Regions from separate parts of the Aminobacter sp. P9b genome, predicted to be linked through region 3. Evidence: riboswitches for the same ligand, from Rfam matches in the RefSeq annotation. Region 3 holds a riboswitch; each other region holds the start of a gene.

Region 1 (7,269 bases), 800 kb from region 3:
TTCAACGGCCGCCAGCAGGCCGGTGTCGGCTTCTATCAGCTGACCCAGCGCAACAAACGCCGCTCGTCGGCCTCGATGGCCTATCTCGCGCCGATCAAGGACCGGCGCAACCTGACCGTTCGGATGGGTGCCCAGGTCAGCCGTATCGTGATGGAGAATGGCAGGGCGGTTGGCGTCGAGATTGCCAACGGCAGCAGCACCGAAATCATCCGCGCCGAGCGCGAAGTCCTGGTGTCCTCGGGCGCCATCGGCTCGCCCAAACTGCTTCTGCAGTCGGGCATCGGCCCGGCCGATCATTTGAAGAGCGTCGGCGTTCCGGTGGTCCACGACCTCAAGGGCGTCGGCGAGAACATGCAGGATCACCTAGACCTGTTCGTGATCTCCGAATGCACCGGCGATCACACCTACGACAACGTCGCCAAGCTGCACCGCACGCTGTGGGCGGGGCTGCAATATGTGCTGTTCCGTACCGGGCCGGTGACATCAAGCCTCTTCGAGACGGGCGGGTTCTGGTATGCCGATCCCGATGCGCGCTCGCCCGATATCCAGTTCCACCTTGGGCTCGGCTCGGGCATCGAGGCGGGCGTGGCGCGTCTCAAGAATGCAGGGGTGACGCTGAATTCAGCCTATCTGCATCCGCGCTCGCGCGGAACGGTGAGGCTGGCCTCGAACGATCCGGCGGCCGCTCCCCTGATCGACCCGAACTACTGGGCCGATCCGCACGACCGCAAGATGTCGATCGAAGGCCTCAGGGTCGCGCGCGAGATCATGCAGCAGGCAGCGCTCAAGCCGTTCGTGCTGGCCGAGCGGCTGCCGGGGCCGGACATCGTGACCGAGGAACAGCTGTTTGACTACGGTTGCGCCAATGCCAAGACCGATCATCACCCTGTCGGCACCTGCAAGATGGGCACCGATGACATGGCCGTCGTCGACCTCGAGCTCAAGGTGCGGGGCATCGAGGGCCTTCGCGTCTGCGACAGCTCGGTGATGCCGCGCGTGCCGTCCTGCAACACCAACGGGCCGACGATCATGGTGGGTGAGAAGGGTGCGGACATCATCCGCAACCGCGAGCCCTTGCCGGCCGCGATCTTCACCCACGAGCGCAACGATGCGCGGCCGCGGGCGCGGGCCGAGGTGAGATAGCCGGCTCCACGGCGCACGATGAGTACCGGACCGCTGCGCTACCTGGAAGCGCGGACGCAGCAAGGGCCGGCGGGCAACAATTGCGCCTGTTTGCCTATCGACATATTGACATAAAGATGTCTTTATGTGACCTGACGGCTTTGTCGCCGAAAGGACGTAAAATGTCGCAAAACGCCTCCTCCCTCGACGCCCTGTTTGGGGCCGTGTCCGCCAGGCCGGACGGTTCGGAGGTGATGGCCGCGCTCAAGGCTGCGGCGCGCGAACGAATTCTCGTCCTTGATGGCGCGATGGGCACCCAGATCCAGGGATTGGGCTTCGATGAGGACCATTTCCGCGGCGACAAGTTCACCGGCTGCGCCTGCCACCAGCAGGGCAACAACGACCTTTTGATCCTGACCCAGCCCAAGGCGATCGAGGAAATCCACTACAAATACGCCAAGGCCGGCGCCGACATCATCGAGACCAACACGTTTTCGTCGACCTCGATCGCCCAGGCCGACTACGGCATGGAAGACATGGTCTACGAGCTCAACCGCGACGGCGCGCGGCTGGTGCGTCGTGCCGCGATCCGCGCCCAACAGGAGGATGGCAAGCGCCGCTTCGTTGCCGGCGCGCTCGGGCCGACCAACCGCACGGCGTCGATCTCGCCCGACGTCAACAATCCCGGCTACCGCGCCGTCAGCTTCGACGACCTGCGCATCGCCTATGGCGAGCAGCTGCGCGGCCTGATCGACGGGGGTGCCGACATCATCCTGATCGAGACGATCTTCGACACGCTGAACGCCAAGGCGGCGATCTTTGCCTGCGAAGAGATCTTCATCGAGAAGGGCGTGCGCCTGCCGGTGATGATCTCCGGTACGATCACCGACCTGTCCGGCCGCACGCTCTCGGGCCAGACGCCGACCGCCTTCTGGAACTCGATCCGCCACGCCAACCCCTTCACCGTCGGCCTCAACTGCGCGCTTGGCGCCAATGCCATGCGGCCGCATCTCTCCGAATTGTCCGACGTCGCCGAGACCTTCATCTGCGCCTATCCCAATGCCGGCCTGCCCAATGCCTTCGGCCAGTATGACGAGAGCCCGGAATTCATGGCCGCCCAGGTCGAGGAATTCGCGCGCGAGGGCCTGATCAACGTCGCCGGCGGCTGCTGCGGTTCGACGCCGGAGCATATCCGGGCCATCGCCGAAGCCGTAGCCAAGCATCCGCCGCGCCAGATACCGGAACTGAAGCCGCAGATGCGGCTGTCGGGCCTCGAGCCGTTCACGCTCACCGACGAGATCCCGTTCGTCAATGTCGGCGAGCGCACCAACGTCACCGGCTCGGCCAAGTTCCGCAAGCTGATTACGGCGGGAGACTATGCGGCCGCCCTCGAGGTAGCGCGCGACCAGGTCGTCAATGGCGCCCAGATCATCGACATCAACATGGACGAGGGCCTGATCGATTCGAAGAAGGCGATGGTCGAGTATCTCAACCTGATCGCCGCCGAACCCGACATCGCGCGCGTGCCGGTGATGATCGACAGCTCCAAATGGGAGATCATCGAGGCCGGCCTGAAATGCGTGCAGGGCAAGGCGATCGTCAACTCGATCTCGATGAAGGAGGGCGAGGAAGCCTTCCTGCATCACGCCCGGCTCTGCCACGCTTATGGTGCTGCCGTCGTCGTCATGGCCTTCGACGAGCGGGGCCAGGCCGACACCAAGGCGCGCAAGGTCGAGATCTGCACCCGCGCCTACAAGCTGCTCACCGAGCAGGCCGGCTTCGCGCCTGAAGACATCATCTTCGATCCCAACATCTTTGCGGTCGCCACTGGCATCGAGGAGCACGACAATTATGGGGTCGACTTCATCGAGGCGACGCGAGAGATCACCCGCACCCTGCCGCACGTCCACATCTCGGGCGGCGTGTCCAACCTGTCCTTCTCGTTCCGCGGCAACGAGCCGGTGCGCGAGGCCATGCATGCCGTGTTCCTCTACCACGCCATCCAGGCGGGCATGGACATGGGCATCGTCAATGCCGGGCAGCTGGCGGTCTATGAATCGATCGATCCGGAGCTGCGCGAAGCCTGCGAGGACGTCGTTCTCAACCGCCTGCCCAAGGCCGGCGGCACCGCGACCGAACGCCTTCTCGAGCTGGCCGAGCGCTACAAGGGCACGGCCGGCAAGGAAGCCAAGGAGCGCGATCTCGCCTGGCGCGACTGGCCGGTCGAGCAGCGCATCAGCCACGCGCTGGTCAACGGCATCACTGAGTTCATCGACGCCGACACCGACGAGGCGCGGCTGAAGGCGGAACGTCCGCTGCATGTCATCGAAGGGCCGCTGATGGCCGGCATGAACGTCGTCGGCGACCTGTTCGGCGCCGGCAAGATGTTCCTGCCGCAGGTGGTGAAATCCGCCCGCGTCATGAAGCAGGCGGTTGCCGGGCTCCTGCCGCACATGGAGGCGGAGAAGGCTGCCAACGCCGCCAAGGGCATCGACAATGGCGAGCGCCAGACCGCCGGCAAGATATTGATGGCGACGGTCAAGGGCGACGTCCACGACATCGGCAAGAACATCGTCGGCGTCGTGCTCGCCTGCAACAACTATGAGATCATCGATCTCGGCGTCATGGTGCCGGCAACCAAGATCCTGCAGACCGCGCGGGAGCAGAATGTCGACATCATCGGCCTGTCCGGCCTGATCACGCCGTCGCTCGACGAGATGGCCCATGTCGCGGCCGAAATGGAGCGCGAGGGTTTTGACATCCCGCTGCTGATCGGCGGTGCCACCACCAGCCGCGTCCATACGGCGGTCAAGATCCACCCGCGCTACGAGCGCGGCCAGGCCGTCTATGTCACCGACGCCAGCCGCGCGGTCGGCGTGGTGTCCAACCTGTTGTCGGCCGAGGCGAAGCAGGGTTACGTCGAAACCGTACAAGCGGAATACAAGAAGGTCGCCGATGCGCACGCCCGCTCGGAGGCCGACAAGCAGCGGCTGCCGCTGGCAAAGGCCCGCGCCAATGCGCACAAGGCCGACTGGACCGGCTACACGCCGCCGAAGCCGAGCTTCTTCGGCACGAAGGTGTTCGAAAACTGGGATCTCGCCGAGCTCGCCCGCTACATCGACTGGACGCCGTTTTTCCAGACCTGGGAGCTCAAGGGCCGCTACCCCAAGATCCTCGAGGACGAGAACCAGGGTGCGGCTGCGCGCCAGCTGTTCGAAGACGCCCAGGCGATGCTGAAGAAGATCATCGACGAGAAGTGGTTCGCGCCGAAGGCGGTGATCGGCTTCTGGCCGGCCAATGCTGTCGGCGACGACATCAGGCTGTTCGCCGACGACAGCCGCACAAAGGAATTCGCGAGCTTCTTCACCCTGCGCCAGCAATTGACCAAGCGCGACGGCAGGCCGAATGTCGCGCTGTCGGACTTCGTAGCCCCTCTCGACAGCGGCAAGGCCGACTATGTCGGCGGCTTCGTGGTGACCGCCGGCATCGAGGAGGTGGCGATCGCCGAGCGCTTCGAGCGCGCCAATGACGACTATTCCTCGATCATGGTCAAGGCGCTGGCCGACCGCTTCGCCGAGGCTTTCGCCGAGCGCATGCACGAGTGCGTCCGCAAGGAGTTCTGGGGGTATGCGACGGACGAAAGCCTGTCGGGCGACGAGCTGATCGGCGAGGCCTATCACGGCATCCGCCCGGCGCCCGGCTATCCGGCGCAGCCCGACCACACCGAAAAGACGACCTTGTTCCGCCTGCTCGACGCCGAGAACAATGCCGGCGTGACTTTGACGGAAAGCATGGCGATGTGGCCGGGCTCGTCGGTCTCGGGCCTCTATCTCTCGCATCCGGAAAGCTATTATTTCGGTGTCGCCAAGGTCGAGCGCGACCAGGTCGAGGACTATGCCAAGCGCAAGGGCATGTCGGTTGCAGAGACGGAGCGCTGGCTGGCACCGATCCTCAACTATGTGCCTGCCGCCTTCGCCGAGGCGGCGGAATAGTCGGAGCAGCTTTAGGCGCTTGACTTGTCGATGCGCGCCTATAGCTTGCCGCGTGGTTATGGTTCTCCCGCCTCTCGGCGGGAGCTAAGAGGGAATTCGGTAGAAGCCGAAGCTGCCCCGCAACTGTGAGCGGTCAGGGCATGGTCCCGAAAAGTGGTTTCCGCTTTTCGGAAACGATCATGCCCAATGGTGAATAGCCACATTGCCCACCACGTCACTGGCATGAAGCCGGGAAGACGGGCGATGAAGCAACGACCCGCGAGCCAGGAGACCTGCCTGACCAAGTGAGGTTCCGTGGGCGGGGTGTACCACAGGAGCGCGGGTTGAAACGGTAGCCATCCGGCACCGGCTTTGGCCTGCGTTGCCGCAATCCCGCTACGGCTGGTCAGGGATTGCAGGTGTCGAACTCAAGCGAAAACAACTCCGCGCCGCAAAGGCATGTGCTGCTGGTCGCCAAGTCGGCCTTTGCCGCTGCGCCCTACAGGCAGATGCAGCAACTCGCCGGCCTTGCGGCCACGCTTCCCGGCGTCGCCGGTGCCAGCTTCGGCTTCACAGAGCAGGGCACGCCGTCGCTGCGAGAGGCGCTCGGAGCCCTGCGTGAGGCCGGTGCCTCCGACATTCTCATCCTGCCGCTGATGCTGCCGATCGAGCCGAGCTTCACCGCCTGGCTCACCAAGTCGCTGCGCCGCTGGCAGGCCGAGGATGGCGCGCCATGGCCCAATGTCCGCATCGCACAGGGCCTCGCCGACAGTGCGCTCCTGCCGGCGCTGATGGCCGGGCTTGTCGAAACCGCAGAAGTGGCTGCTCCCGTTCCGCCTGCCGAAAAGCTGGTGCCGGAGGGGTCGCTGATCCCGGCACAGAAACGTCGCGTGCTGGTCTGCCAGGGCGGCCCGTGCAACGCCGCCGGCGCCGATCTCATGTGGGGTCACCTGCGCAACCAGCAGGACCGCCAGAAGCTGCGCGTCAGCGGCGACGGCACCATGAGCTGCAAGTCGACCTGCCTCGGCCCCTGCAACCTCGCCCCCGTCATCCAGGTCTTTCCCGAGGGGACCTATTATGGCGGCGTCACCGAGGCCGCCATAGACCGCATCGTTGCCGAGCACCTGCTCGGCGGCCGTGTGGTCGATGAGTTTGCCTACGAGCCAACCGGTCGCAAGCAGACGCTGCGCGCTGCCGCTCCTGTCAAACCCTCGCTGGCCAAATCCTAGCGGGACGTTCGTCAGGCCATTTCGTGCGTGGCGCGGCCCAAGCCGTGGCGCGCCTGTCGCGTCTCGCGCGGAAGCTCGCCGAATTCATGCCTGTATTCGGCGGCGAAGCGGCCGAAGTGGGTGAAGCCCCATTTCAGAGCGACATCGGTGACGGTGGCTTCGCTCGCCACCAGGTCGAAGCGGGCGCGGCGCATGCGTTCGCGCGTCAGCGCGCGCAGCGGCGAGATGCCGAAGGCATTCCTGTAGGCAAGTTGCAGCGTCCGGGGCGCGACACCGGCGGCGCCGGCGATCTCGTGCAGCCCGATGGGCAAGGCGGCATGGGCGCGGATGAACTCCTCGGCGCGCTTGAGATGGCGAGGTGCCGCACCTTGCCTCCGGTCGTCGAAGAACAGGCTCATGTTGCTGGGCTGGCTGCGCAGGAACAGTTCCAGGAGGTGCTGCTCGTACAGAACGTTCTGGATGCCCGATCCCGCTGAAGCCGTCTTCCTCTCCGCGGCCTGGAACAGTGAGTTGGCGAGGCGCCGCCACGCCTGCATCTCGGGCCTCGAAAAATCCACCAGCGGATCGAAGATCAGCGGCCCCGGTATGTCGCGGTCGAGCAGGCGCATGGCAAAGGCGTGCAGCGGCGCCTTGCGCACCTGGATGAGCAGTTGCGCGCAGCCCTGCCACCACTTCATCCTCGTCGCCAGGTCGGCGTTGAGCACGGAGGCGATGCTGCGGTTTGTGATGAATTCGCGCGAGCCGTTGCGGACGGTCGCCGTGCCCGAAACCGGCATCTGGATCAGATAGAAGTCGCCAAGTTCGCCGGGGTCGATCAGCACGTCGGCGCCATAGCTGATGTAATTCAGCGAGATCATCTCGCCGGGGGCATGATTGTGTGTGACACGAAAAGATTTTCGATCACCGATGATGTCCAGTCGGTGATTGCAGAACTTCTGGGCGACCCG
Region 2 (7,269 bases), 780 kb from region 3:
GTGAAGCCCCGCGCCTCAAGCAGTGCCACCGCCAGCGCATCGCCGACGACGAGCTGCAGCAGCGTAGAGGTGGTGGGCGCAAGCCCGTGCGGGCAGGCTTCAGGCGTGCGCGGCAACGACAGCACGACATCGGCCTGACGCGCCAGTGCCGACGTGTCGCCGGCAGTGATAGCAATCAGCGGGATCGAGAACCGCCGGGAATAGCCGACGATGCCCTTGAGTTCCGCCGTCTCGCCCGACCATGAGATGGCGACGATGGCGTCGTCCTTGGTGATCATGCCGAGATCGCCATGGATGGCTTCGGAAGGATGGACGAAATAGGCTGGAGTTCCGGTGGATGCCAAGGTTGCGGCCACCTTGGAGCCGATATGGCCGCTCTTGCCGACGCCGGTGATGATGGCGCGGCCGTTCAGCTGGCCGAGGATCGACACGGCCCGGGCGAAGGGCTCCGCCAGCGGCCCTTCGAGCGCGGCCGCAAGCGCGGCGATACCGACCTGCTCGGTGGCGACGGTGCGGAGCGCGGAGGCGATCGACGCCTGCCGGTCCGGCTCTTTTTTCAGCGATCCAGCGTGCATGGCGCATGCGTTAGCGCGTCGCACGGCCCCTGTCCATGATTATCCGCCCTGCGGGGCGGCCTGCGGCGGCAGCCGGAAACGCTCCGTTAACCATGGCGATTTACCAGTTGGTAAGTGCGGCGCTCATGCGTCGGCGAAGCAGTGGTGAAGATGGCGCAGGTCAGGCCAGGGCAAAACAGGCGGATGAGCGGTGCGGGATTGCGTTTCTTGCTGGCAACGGCAAGCGCGGCAACCCTGCTTTGCGCCCTGCCGGTGCATGCCCAGGAAGCAGGCCTGCGGGGCGCGATCAGCGAGGGCGACACCGCCGGCCTGTTGCGCAGGCGACCGGCCCAGCAGGCCATGCCCGAAGTTCAGGACCAGGCCGCCACCTACCAGCCCATCAGTCCGGGCGCCTTGCCGGAGCAGACCGATCCGACGATCTCGGACGAACTGTTCAGCGAGCCGCCAAACGCAGATGCGGCCGCTACCGGCGCAAGATCTTCCATTCGTCCGCCGACGACCGCGATCCAGCGCGCCAGGGAAGCGCGCGAAAGGCTTGCCGCCTCCGGACGGGCAGCTACTCCAAGGACGGCCGCGCCTGAGCCGGACGAGGATCTGAGCACCGGCACGGTGCGCCAAGGGACCGTCGATTCGCTGACCGAGGAAGAAAACGGACCGGAATCGGAACGCCAGGGAGCGATCGAGGGCCGCAGGCCGGTGCCGGACGAAAATCCGTTCGAGCCGACCGGCATCCGCTTCGGCACCTTCGTGCTCAAGCCGAGTCTCGAACAGGGCGTCACCGCCACCTCCAACGCCGATTCGAGTTCGGACGGCAAGTCGGCAGTGCTGTCGGAAACCACGCTGCGCCTGAACGCGGCCTCGGACTGGGACAACCACTCGGCGACCATCGACGCCTACGGCATTTTCCGCAAATCCGTCTCGGGCCAGGAGGTCAAGGACACCGAAGCCGGCATCGACGGCCGCCTGCAGCTCGACTTTGCCGACGATATCCGCGCCATAGCCTCCCTCGGCTACGACATCCGCCCGGAATCGGCGAGTTCGCCGGTGGTGATCGTCGACACCGCCTCGCGCCCGGTGCGCCACACCATCGACGGCAGCGTCGGCCTGGAGAAGGATGTCGGTAAATTCCGCTTCGCCGTGACAGGCGAAGCCACCAGGGAAAGTTACGGCGACGCCGAATTGTCGGACGGCACTACGCTTTCGCAGGAAGACAGGAACTCTACGCTCTATGCCGGGCGTTTCCGTGCCGGCTACGAGATTTCGCCGGCGCTGACGCCCTTCGGCGAAATCGAATATGGCCGCCGCGTCCACGACCTCCGGTTCGACACCGCCGGCTTCGAGCGCTCCTCCAACCGCATCGGCGCCCGTGCCGGCGTCGAACTCGACATGGGCGAAAAATTCGGCGGCGAGATTTCCGCAGGCTGGCTCTCCGAGGATTTCGACGACGACCGGCTGGAAACCATCTCCGCGGCGACGATCGCCGCGGATCTCCGCTGGTCGCCGATGCGCGGCACCATCGTCGCGCTCAACGGAACCACCCTGGTCGAAGGCTCGACGACACCGGGCGAAAGCGGCTCGGTGCTCTATTCCGGTCGCCTCAGCGTCGAACGCCAGATCCGCGCCAACCTCACCGGCTTTGCCGCGGCCGGCATGGGCTGGCGAGACTATGCCGGCAGGGACGACCATGAACTGAGGCTGAGCGCCGAGGCGGGCCTGACCTGGTGGCTCAACCGCTATGCCGGCCTCACCGGCAGGCTACGCCACGAAACCTTCGACAGCACCTTGTCCGGCCGCGACAGCAAGACCAACAGCGTCTTCGTCGGGCTGAGGGTGCAGCGCTAGGGGTGCCCCTCCTTGCGGGAGACGCAGCCCAAAATCCTCATGGTAAGTGGTGAGCCTGTCGAACCACAGGTTTGGGTAGCCAACAGCGAGCCCAAAGCGGACCTGACGCATCGGCGCAGTCCGTCTCGAGGTCAAGCAGGAGCGTACGTCAACCTGATCACGTCCTCGCCAATTGGATCGCTGGCCACAAGGCGGAGCCGGGGCCGCGGGCCGGCGAAGAATGGCTTGCCGCGACCGAGCACGACGGGGTGGAGGTAGATGCGATACTCATCAACAAGACCAAGGTCGGTTAGGCTTCGTGCCAAGTCTGGTCCGCCAACTTGAATCTCCCCGACGATCTGAGCCTTGAGCCCACGTATCGTCGCCTCGATGTCATTGTCGACAAGCGTGGCGTTGGGGCCGACTGACTTCAAAGAGCGCGACACGACCCACTTCGGCTGGCTCCGCCAGGCAGCCGCAAAGTCGCGCCTCGCCGCGTCCCACTCGGGATGATCCTCGTCCCAATAGCGCATGACCTCGTACAAATGGCGACCGTACACGCTACCCACCTGGTCGCGCGCCTGCTCGATGAAGTGATGGAAAAGCGTTGGGCTTGGCCCAAACGCCATGTGGTCGACGTAGCCGTCCAAGGACTGGTTCATTCCAAAAACGAGCTTCGCCATGATGCAAATCCTCCGCCCCAGCTCTTTTAGAATAGCTTGAACCGACGGTGCGTAGAAGCGGGCGATCGCTCTACACGCACTCGCCAAAGGGAATCCCATGCGGACTCTTGCGAAAGCACTCCCTGCAAACTGTCAGTCCCGACCTCGCGAGCGAGGAACGAGCGTCGGGAATCTATGCCGAGACGCGAAAGAAGCCAGACGCGGACGAGAACCGACAAGGGGGCATCGAGGTCCGCCGTCACCAGCCACGTCAAGCCGCGGTTCGACCAGCGCACAGGCCAGTGACGGTTTCTTTCAACCCGCTCTCGCCATCGCCGCCAAAGATCTCGCTCATGACCAGTTCCGCAAGCGGCAGCCGGCTGCCCCAGCCATGCCGTTCGAGATCAGGCCGCAGCGCAAACTCGCTGACCCGGCCGACGCAGAGATAGGCGACGGGCACGACATGTTCGGGAATGGCTAGCACCTGCTTGAGCGCCTCGCGGTCGATGATGCTGACCCAGCCGACACCGACGCCTTCGGCCCGCGCCGCCAGCCAGAAATTCTGCACCGCGCAGACGGTGCTGTAGAGGTCCATTTCGGGATTGTGCCATCGCCCCAGCGGCGAGTTCTGCGAGCGGCTGCGGTCGCAGGTGACCACGAGATTGAGCGGGCTCTCGCAGATGCCCTCGAGCTTGAGCTTGCGGTACAGCGCCTGCCGCTCCTCGGCGATATGGGGCAGTTCCTGCTGGCGTGCGGCCAGGAACAGGTCGCGGACCTTCTGCCTGCGCTGAAGATCGCGGATGACAATGAAGTTCCACGGCTGCATGAAACCCACCGACGGCGCGTGATGGGCTGCCATCAGCAGGCGCGCCAGTACCTCGTCGTCGAGCGGGTCGGGCAGGAAATGGCTACGCACGTCGCGCCTCGTGAAGATGGCGCGGTAGACGGCATCCTGCGCTGCCGTGTCGAAACAGCCTGAACTGGCATGGGTATGGTCGGCCGGCATCGCGTGTCCCCTGGCGAGCAATCGGTTTCCGCCGCTTGACCATGCGATGGACGATTTCTGCCGGGCCGGTCTTCTGGCTCGAGTTCAACCCGCCTTCGGCGCCTTCCCGTTCAACGAACAGTGGCTTTTGCCGATGCGGTCCCTCTTACAGCGTTGGGCACGCCACGGATTTTCACCGTGTTCCCGATTCTCCCGCATCGCTGCGGGCACCTGGCAGGAGATGTCTACACGGCACTGACGCCGATGGCCATCGCCCCGCGCGTCCAAACCTGGCGCGCGGGCGACATCTGAAGCGAAGTCAGCGACCCGGCTTCATCTCGTTGAGCAGGCCCTCGATGACACCCGCCATGCGCTCGTTGATATCCGTGCGCGACAGCGCAAAGGCGACGTTGGCCTCGACGAATCCTTCCGGTGAGCCGCAATCGAAGGTGCGGCCACGATAGTGGTAGCCGTAGAAGGACTGCTGCTTCTCGAGCTTGAGCATCGCATCGGTAAGCTGGATCTCGTCGCCGGCGCCGCGCTCCTGCTTGGCCAGGATGTCGAAGATCTCCGGCTGCAGGATGTAACGGCCGTTGATGAAGAGGTTCGAAGGCGCCGTCCCCTGCTTCGGCTTTTCCACCATGCCTTCGATCTCGAAGCCGGTGTGGACAGCCTTGCCCTTGCCGACGATGCCATATTTGTGCGCCTCGGCAGGGTCGCATTCCTGCACGGCGATGATGTTGTTGCCGGTCTCGGCATAGAGCTCGACCATCTCGCGCATGCAGCTCTTTTCCGACTGCATGATCATGTCGGGCAGAAGCAATGCGAAGGGCTCGTCGCCGACCAGCTCGCGCGCGCACCACACCGCATGGCCAAGGCCGAGCGGCACCTGCTGGCGGGTGAACGAGGTCTGGCCAGGGCCTGGCTGCAGGCGCTGCAGGCGCTCCAGCTGCTCGTTCTTGCCGCGCTGTACCAGCGTGTCATAAAGTTCGAACTGGACGTCGAAATGATCTTCGATAACTGCCTTGTTGCGGCCGGTGACGAAGATGAAGTGTTCAATTCCCGCCTCGCGTGCCTCATCGACCACGTATTGGATCACTGGGCGATCGACGACCGTCAGCATTTCCTTGGGAATCGACTTGGTGGCAGGCAGAAAACGCGTGCCGAGGCCCGCGACCGGAAAAACTGCCTTGCGAACTCTTTTCATTGCTTGGTCATCCGATGGAAGATTGCGAGTATCGGGCAGGGATACTGCCACACCCGAATTGATGAATACTGAATGCGTTCACATATTCGCCGGCAGCGGACAAGAGCAGCGATCACGCGATCTTGATTGTCCTAGCCAGTCGGGAAACAATCGCCAAAGCCGCTTTTCGTTCCCCAAGGGGGCTATGGTAAACTGATTGATAACCGGCATCGGCGATGAATCGTATTTCTGATCTCTCCAAGGAGGAAAGAATGCCCCTTCGCAAGACCGCCAAAGGCCTCGCCAGCGCCGCTGCAATCGCCGGCCTTTCGCTGGCGTTGATGCTGCCTGCCGGCCCAGCGGCGGCCGAAGCCGGCTTCCAGCGCTGGGTGGCGAGCTTCCGCTCAGTCGCCGCAGACAACGGGATTTCCGGCTCGACCTACGACCGCGCCTTTCGCGGCGTGACCTCGGCCGACCCCGAAGTGCTGGAAAAGGCCCGCTTCCAGCCCGAATTCACCGCGCCCGTCTGGGATTATTTCGACAATCGCGTCCATGACCAATCGATTACGGTCGGCCGCGAGATGGCCCGCAAGTGGAAGCCGTGGCTCGACCGTATCGAGGCCAGTTATGGCGTCGACCGCTACATCCTGCTTGCCATCTGGTCGATGGAATCGAACTACGGCGAGATTCTCAAGAACGACAAGGTGATGCGCAATGTCGTGCGCTCGCTCTCGACGCTCGCCTATGGCGACCAGCGGCGCGCGAAGTTCGCCCGGACCCAGCTGATCGCGGCGCTCAAGATCCTTCAGCGCGGCGACATCGACGAAAGCCACCTGGTGGGCTCGTGGGCCGGCGCCATGGGCCACACCCAGTTCATCCCGACCAGTTACCAGGCCTATGCCGTCGACGCCGATGGCAACGGCAAGCGTGACATCTGGAACTCGATACCCGACGCGCTCGCCACCGCCGCCAACCTGTTGAAGAAGAACGGCTGGCAGGGTGGCAAGACCTGGGGCTACGAGGTCGTGCTGCCTGAGGGCCGCAAGTTCCCGACCGGCTCTCTGACGCTCGACAAGTGGGCTTCGCTCGGCGTCGAACGCGCCAATGGCAAGGCCTTCAAGCGCGGCTCGGATGTGGCAACCCTCAAAGTGCCGGACGGCCGCGGCGGTCCAGCCTTCCTGATGACCAAGAATTTTTCGGTCATCAAGCGCTACAACAACGCCGACAAATATGCTTTGGCCGTAGGCCTTCTTGCCGACGAAATCGCCGGCTATGGCGGTCTGGTCCAGGACTGGAAGCGCCCCTTCACCAAGCTCAGCTTCGAAGAGAAGCAGGAGTTGCAGAAGCGGCTGTCGGCGCATGGCTATTACGACGGCAAGGCGGACGGCAAGATCGGCGAGGGTTCGCGCTCGGCGATCAAGTCTTTCCAGGCACAGCTGGGCTTGACGCAGGACGGCCATCCGAGCATGGAAGTGCTCAAATGGCTGAGGCGGAATTAGCAATCGGAGGTTGCTGTTGGCATCGTCGCGTCTTTCGAGAAAACTCGCTCTGCGCCTGACGATGCCGCTGGTCGCGGTGGCGGTCGCGTTGACCGCCATTGCGAGCACGATGCCCTCCCCGGCCATTGCCCAGGAAGGCATCTTGCGGCGCTGGTCGCTGCGCGACCTGTTCATGCCGCGCCGCGAGCCGCGCGTTGACCCGTACATCCTTGAGCAGCCGCAGGGCCAGCCGCGCAAGAAGATCCGCAAGACGCCACGCAAGCCGAAGGCAACTGTCGGCAATGTGAGCCGTCCTGCCGAGCCCGCCGTGCCTGTGATCGAGAAGGCATCCGACGCACGTGTCGTGCTGGTCATCGGCGACTTCCTCGGGGGCGGTCTTGCCGAAGGACTGGGCACCGTCTTTGCCGAGAACGCCAAGATCCGCGTTATCGACAGGACCAATGGGTCGTCGGGCTTCGTGCGCGAGGACCACTACAACTGGCCCGAGCAGGCCAAGGCACTGATCGAACAGGAAAAGCCGGCCGCTGTCATCGTCATGATG
Region 3 (7,269 bases):
CCGATGTCTTCGACCAGTTTTTGCGGCAGGTCCTGGTGGACGCCGCCCGGCCGGAAGTAGGCTGCGTGCATGCGCGCGCCGCAGGCCCGCTCGTAAAACACCATCAGCTTTTCGCGCTCTTCGAAGCCCCACAGCGGCGGGGTCAGCGCGCCGACGTCCATCGCCTGCGTGGTGACGTTGAGCAGGTGCGACAGGATGCGGCCGATCTCGGAATAGAGCACGCGGATGATCTGGCCACGCTTCGGCACATCGATGCCGAGCAGGCGCTCGACGGCCAGCGAGAACGCATGTTCCTGGTTCATCGGCGCGACATAATCGAGCCGGTCGAAATAAGGGATCGCCTGCAGATAGGTCTTCTGCTCGATCAGCTTTTCGGTGCCGCGATGCAGCAGGCCGATATGCGGATCGACGCGGTCGACGACTTCGCCGTCGAGCTCGAGCACCAGGCGCAGCACGCCGTGCGCCGCCGGATGCTGCGGACCGAAGTTGATGTTGAAATTGCGGACGGAGGTTTCAGCCATTTCGGCGCCTCAATTCGTCTTGGCTTTTTCGTCGCCCGGCAGCACGTATTCGGTGCCTTCCCAGGGAGACAAAAAGTCGAAATTGCGGAATTCCTGCTTGAGCTCGACCGGCTCATAGACGACGCGCTTCTGCTCGTCGTCGTAGCGAACCTCGACAAAGCCGGTGAGCGGGAAGTCCTTGCGCAGCGGATGTCCCTCGAAACCGTAGTCGGTCAGGAGGCGGCGCAGGTCGGGGTGGCCCGAAAACAGGATGCCGTACATGTCGTAGGCTTCGCGCTCGAACCAGTCCGCGCCGGGAAACACCGACGTGATCGATGGCACCGGCGTGTCCTCGTCCGTGCTGATCTTGACGCGGATGCGCAGGTTCTGGCGCGGCGACAGCAGGTGGTAGACGACGTCGAAACGCTTGCGGCGCTGCGGATAGTCGACACCTGCGGCATCGATGAAGGAGACGAACTGGCACTGCACGTCGCTGCGCAGGAAGGTCATCACGTCGACGATGTCGGCGGCCTTCACCGTCAGCGTCAGCTCGCCATAGGCGACAACGCTTTCTTCGATGTCCGCATCGAGCTTTTCCGCGATGTAAGCGGCAAGGTCGTTCAGGGCTTCACTCATCTGGGATCACCGCTCGATCGTGCCGGTGCGGCGAATCTTCTTCTGGAGAAGAAGGATGCCGTAGAGAAGTGCTTCGGCGGTCGGAGGACAACCGGGCACGTAGATGTCGACGGGCACGACGCGATCGCAGCCGCGCACCACCGAATAGGAATAGTGATAGTAGCCGCCGCCATTGGCGCACGAGCCCATCGAGATGACGTAGCGCGGCTCTGGCATCTGGTCGTAGACCTTGCGCAAGGCGGGCGCCATCTTGTTGGTCAGCGTGCCGGCGACGATCATCACGTCCGACTGGCGCGGCGAGGCGCGCGGCGCGATGCCGAAGCGCTCGGCATCATAGCGCGGCATCGAGATGTGCATCATCTCGACCGCGCAGCACGCCAGACCGAAGGTCATCCACATCAGCGAGCCGGTGCGCGCCCAGGTGATCAGCGCTTCGGACGACGTGACGATGAAACCCTTGTCCGAAAGCTCATTGTTCAGGTCGCCGAAGAAGGCGTCGTCGGAACCGATGAGCTTGCCGGTGTTGGGATCGATGATGCCTTTCGGCTTCGGCGCGATCAGGGTGCCGGAGGCTTCGTTCAATCCCATTCCAGCGCTCCCTTTTTCCACTCATAGACAAAGCCGATGGTCAGCACGGCCAGGAAGATCATCATCGACCAGAAGCCCAGCATGCCGATCTCGCCGAAGGACACCGCCCACGGGAACAGGAACGCCACTTCGAGATCGAAGATGATGAACAGGATGGAGACCAGGTAGAAGCGAATGTCGAACTTCATGCGCGCATCGTCGAACGAGTTGAAGCCGCACTCGTAGGCAGAAAGCTTCTCCGGGTCCGGATTTCGGTAGGCGACAAGGAAGGGCGCCACGATAAGGGCGATGCCGACGAGTAGCGCCACACCGATGAAGATGACGATGGGCAGATACGAACTCAAGAGAGCGTTCATGCTGCGAATTCCGTTGGTGGCCTATCCACCAGATTTACAGCACGGTGTCCGTTTCCGGAAGCGCGACGAATTCTCGCCTGCCCTGACGAAACGGTCGTGCTGCAATGCGGCGACGGTTAGCGCAGCCGGTCGGGCGAAGCAAGCCCAACCTTGTCCAAAACGGGGCAAAGCCCACCACTGGACCAAAATCCTGCGCGTGTGGCTCCTGTTTGATTTCCTTCGTCTTTTACTCAAGTTTACACTCCTGACAAGACCGGAACCGCGGTTCTGCTAGCATTTGCAGCAAAGACCGATTCTGATGCCCTTGCGTCACTCATCCGGAGACTGCGATAGCTTGCCGCAATGAAGGAAAAACTCTCGCTTCCCACCGCCCGCCGCATTGCACTCGCGGCCCAGGGATTTGCCGATCCGCGCCCCACCGGCGCGATCACCCGCCGCCACCTGCAACGCGTGCTCGGGCGCATCGGCCTGCTGCAGATCGACTCGGTCAGCGCCGTCGTGCGCGCCCACTACATGCCGCTCTATTCGCGCCTCGGCCCCTACCCCATGGCGCTGCTCGACGATGCCATGCAGCCAAAGAAGCGCATGCTCTTCGAGTACTGGGCGCATGAAGCTTCCCTGCTGCCGTTGGAGACCTTTCCGCTTTTGCGCTGGCGCATGGCGCGGGCCGAGGACGGGATGTATGGCGGGCTTTCCAAGTTCGGCCGTGCGAACAGGCCCTACATAGAAGAGATCTTTCGCCAGGTTGTCGACCGCGGTCCGATCGCCGCGTCCGACATCGAAGGCGCCAAGGGTTCCGGCGGCTGGTGGGGCTGGAGCCAGGAGAAACATGCATTCGAATGGCTGTTCTGGGCCGGCCGCATCACCACCCATTCGCGCCGTGGCTTCGAGCGCCTTTACGATCTGCCCGAACGCGTCCTGCCTTCGGACATCCACGCACTTCCGATCCCGGCTCCGACTGATGCGCATCGCGAACTGCTGCGCATCTCGGCACGCGCCCATGGCGTGGCGACCGCGATCTGCCTGCGCGACTATTTCCGCCTGTCGCCTGCCGACATGAAGGGCCGCCTCGAAGAACTGGTCGAGATGGGCGAACTGATTCCCGTGCGTGTCGAGGGCTGGGATCGACAGGCCTATCTCCATGCCGAGGCCCGCATCCCGCGCAAGGTCCACGCACGCGCCCTCCTCGCCCCCTTCGACCCGCTTGTGTTCGAGCGCACGCGCGCCGAGCAGCTTTTCGACTTCCGCTATCGCATCGAGATCTACACGCCGGCGGAGAAGCGCCAGTACGGCTACTACGTTCTGCCCTTCCTGCTTGGCGAGCGCATCGTCGCCCGCGTCGACCTCAAGGCCGACCGTCCGGCGGGCGTGTTGCGTGTCCATGCCGCCTATGCCGAGCCTTGCGCGCCGGCGGACACGGCAAGCGAACTCCACGAAGAACTGAAGCAGATGCGCGACTGGCTCGGCCTCGAACGCATCGAGGTGACACCTGCCGGCGACCTCGGACCTGATCTGAGCGACATTGTTGGTCGTTCCATTGCGTTGACTCCACCCCACGCGAAAGCCTAAATCGCCGACAGACGGTCCTTCGCCCGCAACGGCGGAGGCTAAGAGGGAATGCGGTGCGGCGCATATGCGCCTAATCCGCGGCTGTCCCCGCAACTGTAAGCGACGAGCCAAGGCCGGTAACCACTGGGATGTCCTCCCGGGAAGGCGGTGCGAAGGCGACGACTCGCGAGCCAGGAGACCTGCCGTCTCAAACATTGATCCGATCGCCTGGCGGGTGTCCCAGGCAAGGAGCCTGGTATTTTGGAACTCGACGGCAATCTCTCGGTCGAAATTCTGGACGCATCCTGCGATGCTGCCGACGACGCGCGCTCCGCTGAAGTGACCATCCTCGTCTGCTCCTCCTGCCGCGACGAAACCGGGTCGGACGCCCATCCGCGCGCAGGAGAAAGACTTGCCGAATCCGCCCGCCGAACTGCGGCCAGCGAAGGCATCAACGTCCTCACTGTCGAATGCCTCGGCAACTGCAAGCGACGCCTGAGCGCAGCACTGATCCGCGACGGCGCATGGAGTTACGTCTTCGGCGACCTCAGCACGACGTCGGGCGAAGACCTCGTCACCGGCGCAAAGCTTTTCGCCACCTCGACCGACGGCCTCATCCCCTGGCGCGGCCGGCCCGACAGCCTCAAGCGCGGCCTCGTCGCGCGCATTCCTCCCCTCGCCCTTATCAAGGAAGACAAATGACCGCCTCCGTCGAACGCGTTCCCTGCACCGTCGTCACCGGCTTTCTCGGCGCCGGCAAGACCACCCTGCTGCGCAACATCCTCGAGAACTCCAAGGGCAAGCGCCTCGCCATCATCGTCAACGAGTTCGGCGATGTCGGCATTGACGGCGAGATTCTGAAGGGCTGCGGCGTTGAGGCTTGTCCCGAAGAAAACATCGTCGAACTGGCCAATGGCTGCATCTGCTGCACCGTCGCCGACGACTTCGTGCCCGCCCTCGACCAGATCCTATCGCTTTCGCCGAAGGTCGACCACATCCTGATCGAAACCTCGGGCCTGGCGCTGCCCAAGCCGCTGGTCCAGGCCTTCCAGTGGCCGAGCGTGAAAAGCCGTGTCACCGTCGACGGCGTCATCGCCGTGGTCGACGGTCCGGCCCTCGCCGCCGGCAAGGTGGCCTCCGATATGGAGGCGCTCGCCGCCCAGCGCCGCGCCGATGATTCGCTCGACCACGACGACCCGGTCGAGGAGGTATTCGAGGATCAGGTCGCCTGCGCCGACCTCATCATCCTGTCCAAGAGCGACCTGCTCGACGAAGCCGGTCACGCTCGCGCCACCGCCATCGTCGGCGAGCACCTGGCACGCGCGGTCAAGATCGTGCCGTCGGCGCACGGCAAGGTCGACCCCTCGGTGCTGCTCGGCCTCGGCCTCGCCGTCGAGGACGACATCGAAAACCGCAAGACCCACCACGATGGCGCCTTCGACCACGAGCACGACGACTTCGACACCTTCGTCATCGAGATTCCCTCGATCGCCAATCCGGATGAGCTGGCGAAGCGCGTCGCCACCGCCGCCGAGGAAGAGAACGTGCTGCGCGTGAAGGGCTTCGTCGACGTTGGCGGCAAGCCGATGCGCCTGCTGGTCCAGGCCGTCGGCCCGCGCGTCAACCACTACTATGACCGCGCCTGGACCGCCGCCGACGACCGCCGTTCGCGCCTGGTCGTCATCGGCCTCAAGGGCCTCGACCGCCCGGCCATCGAGCGTATCCTGGTCGGCTGAACCGGACAGCCTGGATGCACATCCTCACCACCACATCCACCTCGCTCGACGATTTGATCGAGCCGGTCGACCTCGGGCAGAAGCCTGCGGATGTGGTGGCGCTGTCCTTCACCGACAGCGACCTGGCGGGCCTCGCCAACGCCTGGAAGGCGGATGCGGCAAACCTGCCGTCGATGCGGCTCGCCAGCCTGCGCGACCTCCGGCACCCGATGTCGGTCGACCTCTGGATCGACAGTGTCGCAAGCCACGCCAAGGTCATCCTCGTCCGCATCCTCGGCGGCCACGACTGGTGGCGATACGGCTGCGACCGGCTTGCGGCGGTGGCCCGTGAAAGGGGTATCGCGCTGGCACTGCTGCCGGGCGAAAGCCACGACGAGGATTTGCGGCTGATCGAGGCGTCGACGCTGCCCCGAACAGAACTCGACGCGCTGCTCGGCTACTTCCGCGAGGGCGGCCCTGAGAACATGAAGGCGCTCGTCGCCCGGTTGGCTGGGCTGGCGGGTGCCAAGAGCACTGCCGCGGCGCCGATTGCAGTGCCGAAGGCGGGATTCTACGATCCGGCGCGTGGCATCCTCAGTGATCTGGAAGCCTTTTTGGCCGGAAATGTTGGCGATCCTTCGCGCCCCCCTCTGTCCTGCCGGACATCTCCCCCGCTATGGGGGAGATCAGCTTTTACTGACCTCCGCACGAATTCTGCAACGCCGCCAACCGGCGACAAGGCTAAAGGTTGGCCAATCTCCCCCCTTAGGGGGGAGATGTCCGGCAGGTCAGAGGGGGGTGCGAAAGAGCAGGATACTTCCAGCACTCCCATCATCCCCATCCTCTTCTACCGCTCGATGCTTCTTGCCGCCGACGTCGCACCCATCGACGCGCTGGTCGAGGCGCTGCGCGCGCAAGGCGTCCGCCCCGCCCCGATCTTCGTGTCGAGCCTGAAGGACAGGGAATCGCTTGCCTTCGTCGAGACGGCTTTGGCGCAGCTGACCCCCGCAGCCATCGTCACCGCCACCGCTTTCGCCGCCGGCGCCGAGCCGGGCACGGAAACGCTGTTCGACCGCGCCGGCGTGCCGGTGTTCCAGGTCATCGTTGCCACCACACGCCGCGAAGCCTGGGCAGGCAGCCTGCGCGGGCTGGCGCCTGCCGATCTCGCCATGCATGTGGTGATGCCGGAATTGGACGGCCGCATCCTCGCCGGCGCCATCTCCTTCAAGGCAGAAAGCGAGGTCGACCCGGCACTCGGCTTCCGCGCCTTCGCCAACCGGCCCGAGCCCGACCGCGTCGAACAGGTCGCCCGCCGCATCTCAGCACACCTCAGGCTGCGCGAGACGCCGCGCGAAAAACGCAAGCTCGCGATCCTCGTCCCCGACTATCCCAGTGCGCCCGGCCGCACCGGCTATGCCGTCGGCCTCGACGTACCCAACAGCGTGCTCGCCATGCTGCACGACCTCAAGGACGCGGGCTACGGCGTTGAATCGATTCCGGAATCGCCACGCGCGCTGCTCGACCTGATCAAAAAAGGCGGCCAAGGCCTCTCGCTGACCGAGTATGTCGAACTGTCCGCCGGTTTGCCGGCCGAAGCGCGCGATGCTGTTACCGCCGCCTGGGGAACGCCGGACGACGAAGCGGCAGACGCAAGGCAACGTCAGCGGTCTACGTTGCCCCTCTCTGTCCTGCCAGACATCTGCCCCACAAGGGGGGAGATTGGCAGCTTCGTCGACCTCGCCCACCCGGCAACGCCAAAGATTGACGCAGGTCGCGATGCCGGCCTGATCTCCCCCCTCGTGGGGGAGATGTCCGGCAGGACAGAGGGGGCCAACGTAGAGCAAGAGACATCCGCTTCTGCTCGCAGCACGCAATCCTTCCCCTTCCGCGCCGCAACCTTCGGCAATGTCACCGTCGCCCTCGCCC
Region 4 (7,269 bases), 560 kb from region 3:
ACGCGCAACGAATTTGCCAAGGACCCCGCGCCTGCCGTTCCCCCGGCCGCTGCAAGCGCCGGTGACTGGCGCTATTACGGCCGCACGCCGGCCGGTACGCGCTATGCCCCGGTCGACCAGATCAACCGCGACAACGTTAACCAGCTCGAAGTCGCCTGGACATTCCGCCATGGCGACACCCCGCAAGGTTCGGCGCAGGACCAGAGCACACCGCTCTTCGTCGGCGACACGCTCTACACCTGCTCGCCCAACAACATCGTCCACGCGCTGAACCCGGACACGGGCGAAGTGAAGTGGAAATACGATCCCAAGGCCAAGTCGCCGCTGTGGCAGCGCTGCCGTGGCGTCAGCTACTACGAACCGGCACTAGCTCCGGTCCAGGCCGAAGCCCCGGCGCCCACCGATCCGCTGACCCCGGCCAGCGTTATCGCGCCCGTGGCCCCCGCCGCCCCGGCATCGAACGCCTGTGCCGCCCGCATCGTCATGACCACCATCGACGCCCGCCTGGTCCAGCTCGACGCCAAGACCGGCAAACTGTGCCAGGACTTCGGCAATGGCGGCATCGTCGATCTCAAGCAGGGCATGGGCGAGATCAAGGACGGCTTCTATTTCCAGACCTCGGCGCCCACCGTCATGCGCGACCTGATCATGGTCGGCGGCTGGGTCTGGGACAATGTCGAGACCGGCGAGCCTTCGGGCGCCGTCCGTGCTTTCTCGGCCCGCACCGGCGAACTGGTCTGGGCCTGGGACCTCGGCAACCCCGCCATCACCAAGCTGCCGCCGGAAGGCGAGAGCTACACGCGCGGCACGCCGAACGTCTGGTCGACGCCGGCCTATGACGAAGCCCTCGGCCTCGTCTACCTGCCGACCGGCAACGCCACCCCGGACTTCTGGGGCGCCCACCGCAGCAAGGCGGCCGAGGAATATTCGGCCGCGGTCGTCGCCCTCGACATGGACACCGGCAAGGAGCGCTGGAAGTTCCAGACCGTGCACCACGACATCTGGGACTATGACGTTCCCGCCCAGCCGGCACTCTATGACGTGCCCGACGGCAAGGGTGGCAAGACCCCTGCCCTGATCCAGCTGACCAAGCGCGGCCAGATCTTCATGCTCGACCGCCGCGACGGCAAGCCGATAGCCGAAGTCGAGGAACGTGCCGTGCCGCAGGGCGCGATGGAAGGCGACTGGACCGCGCCGACCCAACCCTATTCGGTCGGCATGCCTTCGATCGGCACCGAGCCGTTCACCGAGGCGCGCATGTGGGGCGCGACGCCCTACGACCAGCTTTATTGCCGCATCGAGTTCAAGAAGCTGCGCTATGACGGCGAGTTCACGCCGCCGAGGACCGACCGCAGCCTGATCTACCCGGGCTACTATGGCGGCATGAACTGGGGCAGTGCGGCGATCGACGAAGCCCGTGGCCTCTTGATCGTCAACGACATCCGCATGCCGCAGTTCGTGCAGCTCATCGCCCGCGAGGAGGCCGACAACTATGGCGGCTCGGCAGCGCATGACGGCCTGTCGCAGCAGAAGGGCACGCCCTACGGCGCGTTGAAGAACGGCTTCATGTCGCCGCTCGGCGTTCCCTGCCACCAGCCGCCCTACGGCACGATCAGCGCGGTCGACCTCGAGTCGCGTACGCTCGTCTGGCAGGTTCCGGCCGGTACCCTCGAGGACACCGGCCCCCTCGGCATGAAGACCGGGATGCAGATCCCGATCGGCATGCCGACGCTCGGTGGCCCCGTTGCCACCTCGGGCGGCCTCGTCTTCTACGCCGGCACTCAGGACTACTACCTGCGCGCGATCGACGTGGAGACCGGCGAGGAATTGTGGAAGGGCCGCCTGCCAGTCGGCGCCCAGGCCACGCCGATGACCTACGTGTCGCCTGAGACCGGTGCGCAATATGTCGTCATCTCGGCCGGCGGCGCCCGCCAGTCGCCCGATCGCGGCGACTATGTGGTCGCCTACAAGCTGCCCAAGACGAACTGAGTTCTGACGGCATCGATACCGGGAAGGGGCGCCCAGGCGCCCCTTCTTCATTTCTGGCCGACGAAGGCTGTGGAGGCACGCCTGATCGGCAGGCGCCAGCCAAGCTTGACGCCGAGCGTCGCAACCGCAATGAGCGCCATGCCAACGCCTTGCGCCAAGCCGATAGGATGAGCGTAGATCGCCCAGTCGATGATGATGGCGACGACCGGATAGATGAAGGTGAGCACGCCGATGACCGGCGTCGTCAGCCTGGGATAAGACGAAAACATCATCACATAGGCAATGCCGGTGTGCAGCACCCCGATGCCGGCCAGCCAGCCCCATGAGGCGGGCGCGATGTCACTGGCGAAATTGGCGAAGGGCGCGAGCATGACCACGCCGACCGCCGTCTGGCACAACACCGTGACCTCCGGCCGCTGCTCGCCCAGGCCCTTGGCCAGGATCGTCACCACCGCGTAGAGGAAGGCGCCGCCGAGCGCTATGGCGATGCCGATCATCCAGGTCGTCGTGACCGGATTGTCCGAGACGACGAGGCCGCTGGCCAGCACGACGCCGAAGAAGGCAGCCGCCATCCAGGCGACCTGGTCGGCGGTGATGCGCTCCTTGAGAAACAGCACCCCGATCAGCACCACGAAGAACGGCTGGATGTGGTAGACGATGGTCATCACGGCGATCGAGGTCTTGGCGAAGCCCGCGAAGAACGCCGTCCAGCTCAACACCATGCAAACGCCGCAAAGCGCAGCGCGTCCGAGGCGGCCCCAGGACAGCGAGCGATCAGGCAGGTAACCGCGCACGAGGCACCAGGTGCCGAGGAACAGCGAGCCGAACAGGCAGCGCCAGAACACTGTCGTGACCGGGTCGACGCCGGCCTCCGTGACGAAGGCGCCGACGGTGCCGGCAATCGCCATGGCGACGGCGAGGTTGAGGGCGGGAAAGCGGGAAGCGTTGATCATGCTGGTCTTCCTTGGCGATGATCAAGCAAGCCCGCATTGACGATTTCATTCAAACGAATAGATTTGGCAAACCCTATTCGAAATACTGATACCGCCATGGCTTTGCCGCTCGACCTCGATCTGCTCAGAACGTTTGTCGCCGTTGCCGACAGCGGCAGCTTTTCCCATGCCGCCTCACGGGTCGGGCGCAGCCAATCGGCGATCAGCATGCAGATGCAGCGGCTGGAACAGACTGTCGGCAAGCAGCTTCTGGTCCGCGGCCCGCGTGCGGTCCTGCCCAACGCCATCGGCGAGGAGCTTCTGGTCTATGCCCGCCGGCTGCTGAAGTTGTCCGACGAAGCCTGGGCCAGCGTCACCCGTCCCGAGGAGGCCGGCAGCGTGCGGCTCGGCGTGCCCGACGACTACGCCGCCTTCCTGCTGCCGCCGGTCCTGTCGCGCTTTGCTGCCGCCCACCCGCTGGTCAACGTGGAACTGATCTGCGAGCAGTCGACCTCGCTGGTGAAGACCTTCGCCGACGGACGGCTCGACCTCGCCATCATTACCCGCGGCCCCGAGCAGGCGATCGAGGTGCTGCAGCGCGAGCGGCTTGTCTGGGTCGCCTCGCCCAACCATGTCGCCTGGGAGATCGATCCCCTGCCCGTCGCCCTGTTCGAGCCGGGCTGCGTCGCGCGTAAGAGCGTGCTGCAGGTGCTGGGTGCGGCCGACCGATCGTTCCGCTGCACCTACTCCAGCGCCAGCCTGCTCGGGCTCATCGCCGTGGTTCAGGCGGGATTGGCCGTCGCCGGCCTCGCCCAGCGCAGCGTGCCGCCCAGACTGCGCGTCATCGGCGAAGCCGAGGGCCTGCCGCCGCTGCCCGAGATGGAGATTGGCATCCTGCGCAACCCGCAGACCGGCAATTCCGCGGTCGAGCGGCTCTACGAGTTCCTCCGCCGCGACCTGACACAGCAGTCCTGATGTAAGCCGGCTTGCTGCCAGCGAATGGCTGCCATGCACAGCACGCATTGCTGCAATGCACCAACATCGCTTGTGCCGCGAGCGACTTGAGGAAACTGTAGACCTAAATCGTTTCAGCCTCCCCCGAGTCCGACATGCCCTTGCCGATCCTCGCCCTGGCCGTTGCATCCTTTTGCATCGGCACCACCGAATTCGTGATCATGGGCCTGTTGCCCGAGGTCGCGGCCGACCTCGGCGTGTCGATCCCGGCCGCCGGCCTGCTCGTCACCGGCTACGCCCTCGGCGTGGTCATCGGCGCCCCCATCATTGCCGTGGGCACGGCAAAACTGCCGCGCAAGCCGGTGTTGATCGGGCTTGCGATGATGTTCGTACTCGGCAACCTGCTCTGCGCCATCGCCCCGACCTACTGGACGCTGATGATCGCCCGCGTCATCACCGCCTTCGGCCACGGCGCCTTCTTCGGCATCGGCTCGGTGGTGGCGGCAAGCCTGGTGCCGGCCAACAAGCGCGCCAGCGCCATTGCCCTGATGTTTGCCGGCCTGACGCTCGCCAACATCCTCGGCGTGCCCGGCGGCACGGCACTGGGCGAGGCCTTCGGCTGGCGCATGACCTTCTTCGCCGTCGTCGCCATCGGCCTGATCTCGGTCGCGGCCATCGCCTTCCTGGTGCCGGCGGGCGTCGCCCCTCCCGGCAAGGGTGGCGTGGCCAGCGAGGTCAAGGTGCTCGGCAAGCTGCAGGTGTGGCTCGCCATGATCATCTCGGCGCTCGCCTCGGGCAGCCTGTTTGCCGTCTTCACCTACATCAAGCCGATCCTGACCGACGTCACCGGCGTGTCGGTTGCATCGGTCACCTGGATCCTGCTCCTCTTCGGCGGCGGCATGACCATCGGCAACATCATCGGCGGCAAGCTGGCCGACTGGAAGCTGATGCCGACTGCCATCGGCGCGCTGGTGGTGATGGCCGCGATCCACGTCGCCTTGGCCCAACTCGGCTATTCGGCGCCCGCCGCGATCCTGCTTATCTTCCTCTGGGGCGTGATGACCTTCGTCATCGTGCCGCCGATGCAGATGCGGGTCGTCGAAACCGCCTCGGAAGCGCCGAACCTTGCAGCGACGCTCAACCAGGGCGCCTTCAACGCCGGCAATGCCGCCGGCGCCTGGGCCGGCGGTGCCGCGATCTCGATGGGCGTCAGCTATGCCGACCTGCCTCTCGTCGGCGCGGCGATCGCACTGTCCGCCTTCGGCGTCGCGCTGTTTTCCTTCGCGCTCGACCGGCGTGACGCAATTCAGCAGGCGGCATGACGCTTTAGCGATTGTCAGCACTTCGCAGCTGCTGTAGCCACCTCATTGATGGTTCCTGCTGCCTGACTCGGGCAGCGGATTAAATGGGAACACGGTGAGACGTCCCTGACGCGAAACCGTGGCTGCCCCCGCAACTGTGAGCGGATAGCAAATCGGAAAATGCCACTGGCCAAACGGCCGGGAAGGCTCCGAGGAGTGATCACCCGCAAGCCAGGAGACCTGCCATCATCCGATTAACTCAACCGGCCGGGGTGTGCCGCGGAGATGATGATGGTTGCGACTGCCTTTTTCCGTACCGGCGCGCTCACCGGATCGTTCTGCCACCTCCGCCTGACTGCGGAGACAGGGCATGCTCGATCGCGTCCACACCGCTAGCCGCCTCGTAGGCACCACCCCGACACTGCTCGAACTCGACGGCGTCAGTTGGGGGCCTCGCGGTTCCCGGCCTATTCTCGAACCAGTGAGCCTTGCCGTCGCGCCTGGCGAAATGCTCGCCATCGTCGGCCCCAATGGCGCCGGCAAATCGAGCCTGCTGCGCTGCCTCTACCGCTACCACAGACCGGTCTCGGGAACGGTCCGGCTCGACGGCACCGACATCTGGACGATGAAGCCGCGTGACTGCGCCCGCCGCATCGCCACCGTGCTGCAGGAAAGCGCCTCCGACTTCGGGCTGACCGTGGCCGAGATCGTCGAGCTGGGGCTGACCCCGCACGCAACCGGCATTCGCACCGGCGATCAGGACTACGACCAGGTCGAGGCAGCGCTTGCATTGCTCGGCCTGACCGCGCTCGCCGCGCGCGACTTCAACTCGCTGTCCGGCGGCGAGAAGCAGCGCGTGATGATTGCCCGCGCGCTGGTGCAGCGGCCCGATCTGCTGATCCTCGACGAGCCGACCAACCATCTCGACATCCGCCACCAGCTTGAAGTTCTGGAGCTGCTCGGCAATCTCGGCTGCACCGTCATCGTCTCCCTGCACGATCTGGCGCTGGCCTCCGCCCATGCCGACCGCGTGCTGGTGATGGACGCAGGCCGCGCGGTTGCTTGCGGCAGGCCGGCAGACATCCTGACGCCCGAACGCATCCGCTTGAGCTTTTCCGTCGGTGCGATCCTCGACGACCATCCCATCACCGGTCGCCCGCGCTTTTCCTTCCACCTCGAACGCTGACAACAACTCAAGGAGCCCCAATGCGCCTGCCCATCATCGCCGCCGCCCTGCTCGCCACCTGTGCTTCCGCCGCTGCCAGCGGCTTCCCCGCCACCGTCAAGAGCTGCAACCGCGACGTGACTTTCGAGGCCGCGCCCAAAAGGGCTGTCTCCCACGACGTCAACCTGACCGAGATGATGCTGGTGCTCGGTTTGGCTGACCGCATGGCCGGCTATTCCGGCATTTCTGGCTGGAAGACGCTGGACGAGAACCTGCGCAAGGGCGTCGGCGAACTGCCGGAGCTCGCGCCGAAATACGTCACCAAGGAAGTGCTGCTGGGTGCCGATGCCGACCTGTTTTTCGCCGGCTGGAACTACGGCATGAAGGTCGGCGGCGACGTCACCCCCGACACGCTCACCCCCTTCAAAATCCCGGTCTACGAGCTGACCGAGAGCTGCATCCACATCATGAAGAAGGACAAGTCGTCACTTCAGGACATGTATGCCGACCTGCTCAATCTCGGCGCGATCTTCGGCGTGCGCGAAAAGGCGGAAGCGCTGGTGGCAGGCTACGAGAAGGAGCTCGCCGATTTCCAGGCGTCGCTGCCCAAGCTGGACAGGCCGGTCAGCGTGTTCCTCTATGATTCCGGCGAGCAGAAACCCTTCACCGCCGGCCGCTACGCCATGCCGACAGCGATCATCGAGGCCGCCGGCGGCAAGAACATCTCCGACGACGTCGAGTCGAGCTGGGTCGAGATCGGCTGGGAGCCGGTCATCGACCGCAACCCCGACATGGTGGTGATCGTCAACTATGGCGAGGTCACCGCCGAGCAGAAGATCGAGTTCATGCGCTCCAACCCGGCCTTCAAGGACATAACCGCGGTCAAGAACAACAGCTTCTTCGTACTCGAATACATCGAGGCGACGCC

The links. Region 3 has a riboswitch for cobalamin ahead of WHT83_RS19270 (DUF1636 family protein). Riboswitches for the same ligand answer to the same signal wherever they lie in the genome.
Region 1: linked by a shared signal. The riboswitch ahead of WHT83_RS23210 ((2Fe-2S) ferredoxin domain-containing protein) and the one ahead of WHT83_RS19270 (DUF1636 family protein) in region 3 are both predicted to bind cobalamin.
Region 2: linked by a shared signal. The riboswitch ahead of bluB (5,6-dimethylbenzimidazole synthase) and the one ahead of WHT83_RS19270 (DUF1636 family protein) in region 3 are both predicted to bind cobalamin.
Region 4: linked by a shared signal. The riboswitch ahead of WHT83_RS22085 (ABC transporter ATP-binding protein) and the one ahead of WHT83_RS19270 (DUF1636 family protein) in region 3 are both predicted to bind cobalamin.

Annotation. Positions count from the first base shown of each region.
Region 1 covers NZ_CP150082.1:4,707,522-4,714,790, reverse strand. The annotation lists gene WHT83_RS23220 (GMC family oxidoreductase) at 1-1,143, shown strand, start outside; gene metH (methionine synthase) at 1,305-5,114, shown strand; cobalamin riboswitch at 5,157-5,409, shown strand; gene WHT83_RS23210 ((2Fe-2S) ferredoxin domain-containing protein) at 5,513-6,322, shown strand; gene WHT83_RS23205 (AraC family transcriptional regulator) at 6,334-7,269, opposite strand, start outside.
Region 2 covers NZ_CP150082.1:4,682,858-4,690,126, forward strand. The annotation lists gene WHT83_RS23105 (SIS domain-containing protein) at 1-575, opposite strand, end outside; gene WHT83_RS23110 (outer membrane beta-barrel protein) at 783-2,417, shown strand; gene WHT83_RS23115 (dihydrofolate reductase family protein) at 2,549-3,079, opposite strand; gene bluB (5,6-dimethylbenzimidazole synthase) at 3,330-4,064, opposite strand; cobalamin riboswitch at 4,110-4,293, opposite strand; gene galU (UTP--glucose-1-phosphate uridylyltransferase GalU) at 4,363-5,250, opposite strand; gene WHT83_RS23130 (lytic murein transglycosylase) at 5,502-6,728, shown strand; gene WHT83_RS23135 (DUF459 domain-containing protein) at 6,745-7,269, shown strand, end outside.
Region 3 covers NZ_CP150082.1:3,905,624-3,912,892, forward strand. The annotation lists gene WHT83_RS19245 (NADH-quinone oxidoreductase subunit D) at 1-521, opposite strand, end outside; gene WHT83_RS19250 (NADH-quinone oxidoreductase subunit C) at 531-1,136, opposite strand; gene WHT83_RS19255 (NADH-quinone oxidoreductase subunit B family protein) at 1,143-1,724, opposite strand; gene WHT83_RS19260 (NADH-quinone oxidoreductase subunit A) at 1,715-2,080, opposite strand; gene WHT83_RS19265 (winged helix-turn-helix domain-containing protein) at 2,423-3,649, shown strand; cobalamin riboswitch at 3,645-3,851, shown strand; gene WHT83_RS19270 (DUF1636 family protein) at 3,920-4,330, shown strand; gene cobW (cobalamin biosynthesis protein CobW) at 4,327-5,364, shown strand; gene WHT83_RS19280 (cobaltochelatase subunit CobN) at 5,379-7,269, shown strand, end outside.
Region 4 covers NZ_CP150082.1:4,467,765-4,475,033, forward strand. The annotation lists gene WHT83_RS22065 (membrane-bound PQQ-dependent dehydrogenase, glucose/quinate/shikimate family) at 1-1,989, shown strand, start outside; gene WHT83_RS22070 (DMT family transporter) at 2,037-2,942, opposite strand; gene WHT83_RS22075 (LysR substrate-binding domain-containing protein) at 3,039-3,896, shown strand; gene WHT83_RS22080 (MFS transporter) at 4,031-5,197, shown strand; cobalamin riboswitch at 5,230-5,439, shown strand; gene WHT83_RS22085 (ABC transporter ATP-binding protein) at 5,547-6,362, shown strand; gene WHT83_RS22090 (ABC transporter substrate-binding protein) at 6,383-7,269, shown strand, end outside.